2 regions of the Arthrobacter sp. R1-13 genome follow, and region 1 is predicted to be linked to the other one. Evidence: predicted binding sites of a transcription regulator. Region 1 holds the regulator's gene; the other holds the start of a gene.
What was found. Region 1 encodes LexA, which represses DNA repair genes until DNA is damaged. Its sites were predicted from a motif close to TCGAACANNTGTTCGA; they were not measured.
Positions count from the first base shown of each region.

Region 2: a site for LexA is predicted at 2,139-2,154, ahead of M1D88_RS11850 (DUF6504 family protein). Genes of this name have one in related genera too.

Region 1 covers NZ_CP096420.1:2,439,765-2,443,173, forward strand. Annotated here, with positions in the region: gene M1D88_RS11180 (histidinol-phosphate transaminase) at 1-700, opposite strand, end outside; gene M1D88_RS11185 (LysM peptidoglycan-binding domain-containing protein) at 778-1,176, opposite strand; gene lexA (transcriptional repressor LexA) at 1,660-2,409, shown strand; gene M1D88_RS11195 (ATP-dependent DNA helicase) at 2,424-3,409, opposite strand, start outside.
Region 2 covers NZ_CP096420.1:2,590,251-2,593,659, reverse strand. Annotated here, with positions in the region: gene M1D88_RS11870 (hypothetical protein) at 239-457, shown strand; gene M1D88_RS11865 (hypothetical protein) at 1,060-1,200, opposite strand; gene M1D88_RS11860 (chorismate mutase) at 1,343-1,663, shown strand; gene M1D88_RS11855 (hypothetical protein) at 1,671-2,057, opposite strand; gene M1D88_RS11850 (DUF6504 family protein) at 2,212-2,556, shown strand; gene M1D88_RS11845 (DNA polymerase III subunit alpha) at 2,553-3,409, shown strand, end outside.

The DNA.
Region 1 (3,409 bases):
GTGCAAACGCTTTGCTCATGGTGCGCGTTACGATCAGGCGTTCCCGCCCGGGGAGGAGCGTGAGTGCACTGGGAGTACCATCGTGTGCGAACTCGTGGTAGGCCTCGTCCACGATAACAATGGTGCGGCTCTCCTCACCGGCTTCGTAGACAGCCTTCACTACGTCCAGGCCAAGGCCGGTTCCGGTGGGGTTGTTAGGTGAGCTCAGGAAAACTACGTTCGGTCGAAGCTCCCGGACCTGTTCGGCCGCGTACTCTGCGCTTAGCCCGTAATCGGCAGCGCGCAGGCCGGAAACGTATTCGGTGTCAGTACCGCTGGCAAGCAAGGGGTACATGGAGTACGTGGGGGGAAAGCCCAAAGCTGTCCTGCCAGGTCCGCCAAAAGCCTGCAGTGTCTGCTGCAGGACTTCGTTGGATCCATTGGCTGCCCAGATATTTTCGGCCTCGAGCCCATGCCCCAGATACTCCGCCAGGGCTGACCGGAGCTCACTGAACTCCCGATCGGGATACCGGTTCAGTCCGGCGGCTGCAGCGGTTACGGCCTCGGAGATGGCCTTCAGGACATCCTCTGGCACGCCGTGAGTGTTCTCATTCACGTTCAGCAGGATGGGCACATCCAATTGCGGCGCACCGTAAGGCGTCAGGCCCCGGAGATTGTCGCGGAGTGGCAGTCGGTTCAAGCGCGCTAGCTGGTCAGTCACCAGAACAGTTTAAGTGCCTGATGCCGGGGCCGGAAAACTGTGACGCCTCCAGGCGAAGCCGGGCTCGAGGACAGGGCTCACGCGGAGGGGACAAAGAGCTGCTGCCCCGGACTGACCGCACCTCCATCGAGGTTATTCAACTGCACGATGTCAGCCACGACATCCCGCGGATCGCGCTCAGGTGCAACAGTGCCGGCGATGGCCCACAAGGATTGGCCCTGCTGCACGGTGACGGTCACAGTGGGAGTCAGGGAGAGCTCGGCGACGGTGTCAGCTGCCTTGGCCGGAGACGTAAGGAATCCCGAGAGCGACATCAGCAAGGCAGTCAGCAGCATAAGGGGCAAGACCACCAGGACAATCCATCCGCGCCGGGTAAGCCGCAGCGGTGCCTGCACCCGGCCATGGGCTTGACCAGGGGTGCCAGCACCGTAGCCACTGGCTTCGTGGGCGCGGGCCCCGTGACCGGCAGGTGCCATTTCGGGCTCATAGACAGCGGGCCTCTGCGGGGCGAGGGAACTGTGCAGCGTCGTCGCCGACTGAGACTCCCCGGAGACCGATTGCGGAAAGAACTCGTGGAACGCGGATGTAGCTGACATGACCGTCCTCCTGGACCATACTGTGCTGCCCGTCGTGTTCATTGATGGCAAGGTATTCATTGCCACCGGCCTCCGGTTTCGAACGCTTGAACGAATTCGGCGACCGGAGCAAGCAAACTAGAAAACCGACTAGAACACATGTTCGAACCTTACTGACTAAGTTTTAGCATGTATGATCGAACATTGTCGAGACTCACTAGAACAAATGTTTGAAAAACTCCCTTGGCTGGCCTAGGTTTGATCAAAGAAACATTGATCAGGACAACCACATCTGCAGTTGATCAGCAGGGTCTGACATTCAGGCAGAACGTTCCCGGCGGCTGGCGCTCAGAAGCCGGGAGAAATGGAAAGGCGTTGGCGAAAATGGCAGCACAAGCCGCGGGCAGCAAGGCCACCGCAGGGGCCTCGCAGAATGCCCGGACGCCCAAGGGCCTCACTCTTCGCCAAAAGAGAATCCTGGAGACCATTCAACGGTCGGTCAATGACAACGGCTATCCCCCATCCATGCGTGAAATCGGGGACACAGTCGGCCTTGCGAGCCTGTCCAGCGTGACCCACCAGCTGTCCCAGCTGGAGAAACTCGGTTACCTGCGCCGGGATCCGAAGCGTCCGCGCGCCATGGAAGTGTTGATGCCGCTGACCCTGGAAGAAGGCGGAACGGAGCCTTCACGGCCGGAAAAGCCAAACCGGCTCAGGAGTGTAGGCCGTCAACCGGTAACGGAACTCGCTGGCGCAACAGACACCGCCATGGTCCCCCTGGTCGGGCGCATCGCCGCAGGCGGTCCTATTCTCGCCGAACAGCTCGTCGAAGAGTTTATGCCGCTCCCCCGCCAGCTCGTTGGCCACGGAGAGCTGTTCATGCTGAAGGTCGCGGGAGACTCCATGATAGATGCCGCGATTTGTGATGGTGACTGGGTGGTTGTGCGCCGTCAGAGCGACGCAGTCAACGGCGATATCGTGGCCGCGCTATTGGACGATGAAGCGACAGTTAAGACGTTCCGCCAACGGGACGGCCACACATGGCTACTGCCACAGAACACGCAGTACGAGCCCATCCTGGGCGATCATGCCACCATTATGGGCAAAGTGGTCTCAGTCCTGCGCTCCATCTAGGACCCGCGCTCCAGCTAGGTACTGGCCACGCGCGTTTCCTCGGCCAGCCGTTTGAGCGCCGCCACCGCAATCGCAGGGTCGGTGGTGGGCCAGAAGGGCGGCAGGGCAGCACGCAGAAAATTGCCGTATCGCTCAGTTGATAACCGTGAGTCCAGCACGGCGACCACGCCCTTGTCCCCTGTCGAACGAATAAGGCGGCCGGCACCCTGGGCAAGCCGAATGGCGGCGTGGGTGGCGGAAACAGACATAAAGCCGTTGCCGCCTGCCTTTGCTACCGCCCGGGAGCGCGCCGTCATGAGGGGATCATCAGGACGCGGAAAGGGAATCCTGTCGATCACTACGAGGCGACACGAGCCCCCAGGAACGTCCACTCCTTGCCAAAGGGACATGGTGCCGAACAGGCAGGTGTCAGGCTCATCCGCAAACTGCCGGACCAGCGCCGTCATAGTTGAATCACCTTGGCAGAGAATGCTCATGTCGAGCCGGGGACGCAGGGCTTCCGCAGCGTCCTCCGCTGCCCGGCGTGAGGAGAACAGGCACAGCGCCCCGCCCCCGGAGGCAAGAATCAGCTTTTCGAGCTCATCGAGAGCTTCGGGTGAGGTGCCCCGACCCGGTTTCGGAAGATGACCCGCCACGTAGAGAATTCCTTGTTTCGGATAGTCGAAAGGAGAGCCGACGTCGATGCCGGTCCAGCTCGGCGCACCCGGGCCCACGAGACCAAGGCCGCCCGCCGCAGGTTCGAAGGCGGAGCCGATCGCGAGCGTAGCGGATGTGAGCACGACGGTGTGTCCCTCGAACAGTCCCTCGCGGAGCCGGCCTCCGACGCTTAGGGGCGCCACATTGATCAAAGCCGGCGAGGCGTCATCGGGTGCGGAGTAACCGTGTTGCGGATCAAAGGTGCTGTTTCGGGAAATCCACACCACTTCGCCGTTTTCCCGCGCTGCGATAAGTCGTTCACACAATTCCAGGATCACCAGCAGGCGGGAGCGCGCCAGCTGCC
Region 2 (3,409 bases), 150 kb from region 1:
TCTTCAGAAGTCTAATACTGCCGAATTGATTGCCTTTGACGTCGCGTCTGAAGGAAGTCATGTCATCCCGCTTGACTGGACGGTATCCTCGTGGCCGTGAGTTACTACGTCAGAGCGTTTTGTACCCATGGCGACCCTCCGCCGCTGGGGCCGGTCCTGTTGGAAGTCCATGGTGAAGATGGGGACGACGGGTCCCTCATGGGCGAAGAAATCGAGGAGTTTATGGATTTCCTGGAGGATGCGCCCAAGGGTAGGAACCGAAGACGCGTGGAGAAACATCTGCGGAAGACCCCTTTTCATCGTTGCGGCCCGGTTGCCGGTCTTCGACTTTGACGACGATGGATACACGGCCTTGGGGCATGTTCTGATCTACTTGGTTGAAAACAACGGCGCAATGATCCAGGCCGATGGAGAGGGCTTCTATGAGGGCGGGAAAGTCATAGTCGTACTTGACTAGCTGTGATGTCTCAAACGGGAGGTCTGTCGAGCCGCCGTCAAAATCCGGATGCCGGTGTCAGTGCATAAAGCCGCTGCCGTCCATGTCGCGGTCGTACTTACCGCACCGCGTACAGCGCCTATAGCGGCCGCTGCCGTCCTCTGCGGATTCTATGTGCCACGCATGGCGCAAGTTCAGTTTGCACATGAGGATCTTGAGCATGGCGCTCTCCGTTCTGACGCACGTTTAATCCGCAAACCGCGATCGCCACGTGAACATCCCAAGTTTATGCCGTGCCTCTTGTGCCAGCCAGAGAAGCGCAGCGGCGCCACTCCAACCAGGGGGCGATAGAGTTCCGAATAATCATGAAAAACAAAAACTACGTCAGTTACCTGGTTCCTCTGGTCAAGAATTTCGATTCTTCGATGTTGACCAACGCAGAATGGGATCGGCACGTTCTAAGACGCCTTACCAGGACCTTTCGACGTCGTGGTGCAGTGCGCCCAAGGGGGGTGCAGTCAATCTTCCGAGTCTTACATGACATCCCAGCACAATGAGAGCGTTCCGCTCCACGGGAAAATTCGGCGCTGTGGGCAACCTCAAAAAGTGGCAGCTGCTCCTCCCTACAGGCGTACGAATTTCCCCGCGGAGAATTGGACATGAAGGGGCAGCGCCATCTGGATGTGAGCATGGCCGACCGGTTCGTCGAGCAGCTCGTTGATAGAGGTCTGCCCGTCCAGCTCGCCGGTATGTTCCTTGTCCATGTACCGACCCTATGTGCGTTCTGGTGGTAGTGAATCCAAGACACGCGTTTCAGACTTGGCCAGCCTGTTCTAAACCTGTACGCGGCCAGCGCCAAGGGAAATGTAGTCGACTCGGGTTGCATCCTTAGATACTGTCAGTCACATGCCCACAGAATACGGACTCGACAAAAACGCCCAGGCCGACAAAGAACAGCTCGCCGCCGTGCGCGTGGCCGTGGACGAAGTGGACGAGCAGATCGTCAGCCTCATCGCCCGCAGGGAACGTCTGATCCGCATCGCCGGGACGCTAAAAGGGGACAGCGCGGAAGTACGCGCACCGGGCCGGGTGGAGCGCATCATCGAGCACGTCCGGTTCGCGGCCGAAAAGAAGGGCATTGATCCCGGCCTGGTGGAAACGACCTACCGGACCATGATCTCCGAATTCATCGAACTGGAACTCAAAGTCCAGGAAAACAACGACTGATTCAGCTTCAGAGAGATTCCTGGACCTGAACGCCTGCCTGGAATTCCCGCCCGTCGGCTTCGCTGAAGGCTGATATCAGATGCCCCTTGCCGAGACCCATTATGGTGCTCAGGGGAAAATGCCCTGTGATGGTATTGCCTGAATGCTCCACTCCGTCGAGGTCGAAGTTCTCCTCGGTGCCGTCATGGTTGAAGGCATAGAACGAGACTGCCTCGCCATTCATGAACTCGATTCCAAGCCTTCGTTGATGTGACAGGTCAGGAGTGGACGCAACAAGCCCCACGACGTAGGCGCCCGACGACGGAATATTGCCATCAATATCGAAAGTCGCCACCAAATGTGAATTCTTGGCGGCGATGCTGGCGTTTCTCAGGAGTGCTTCATTGGAACTCATGGCTCCATCCTGCTCTCTGCTTCCCCTTCCGTCCACCCCCGACCTAGGTTTTGTCATGCCTCGGGCGTAGACTGAAAGTATTCGAAGATATATTCGAAGAAGGAAGTTGTTAGAAGTTGCAAGGAAGCTGTAAGAAAGTTGCACGGAGGCATCCATGGGGATATTCAGTGAGGGTGTAGAGGTGGAATGCGCTCCTGAAGGCCAGCCCTTGAACCTTTTCTGGGCAGGGTGCCGCTACACCGTGTGTGCAGAACCGGTGCGCTGGTTTGAACGCCGTCAATGGTGGGCAGAGGAAAAAAGGGCACCCCTGGGGGCAGGCAAGGGACTGGTAGACCATGAAATCTGGCGGGTGCAAGTCAAAGCTGAAGATCAGCGTTCACCGGGGGTGCCGCAGGAACCATTAACGCTGGACCTGTCGCGCGATATTGGCAGCGGGCGCTGGAGGCTGCTGCGCATCCATGATGCCCTCCAGCCAAGAACAGCACCAAAAACAGCATGAGCTTTACCCACCTTCACGTCTCCACTGCCTTCAGCGCACACTACGGAGTCTCCTGGCCGGAGGAACTTGCCAGTGCAGCCGCGGCTGACGGGGCAACAGCATTGGCGTGCACCGACAGGGACGGGCTGTACGGAACAGTCAAACATTTAAAGGCATGCATGGCTGCGGGCATCGATCCGGTAGTGGGAGTTGATCTCGCAGTATTTGACGACGACGGCGATCACCGCACCCAGCTTTCGGGCCGGGTTGTTGTCCTCGCCCATGGACACAACAACGGAGCCGGCTACCGTGCCCTTTGCCGGCTTATCTCCGACGCCCATGCAAGGACAACAGGCAAGGCAGGGGGAGTGGTTCCTGTCGCAGTGACCAGGGCGGAGCTGGCATCCAGAACACTGGATCCCGACACTTTGAAACCGGTCCTGACCGTTCTCATCGGACCTGATTCCGACGTCGGCCGGTCCATGGGAGGACGGAAATACCTACTTCCCCGCACCTTGTTCAAGCGCTGGCTGGAAGCAATGCCCCAGGGAACAGTAGTGGCCGAAGTCGTGTCACAGCTAAGCCCCCCAGGAGCCCCACTGAGCACTGCCCATGCTGTGCGCATGCTCAAACTCGCCGCCGAACACCATGTACCAGCCGTCCTGACCAACGCCGTCAGGTACTGCGAAGAGGATGGAGCTGCCACAGCAGATGTCCTCGATTCCGCCCGCACACTGAAATCACTTCCTGAACTCTCCTCAGCCCCCCTTCTGCAACCAACAGGACAAGGCTGGTTCAAGTCCAAGGCGCACATGGTGCAGCTGGCAAAAGAAATCATCCACTCAGCGGGGTACGGCACAGCTGACCTGAAAAG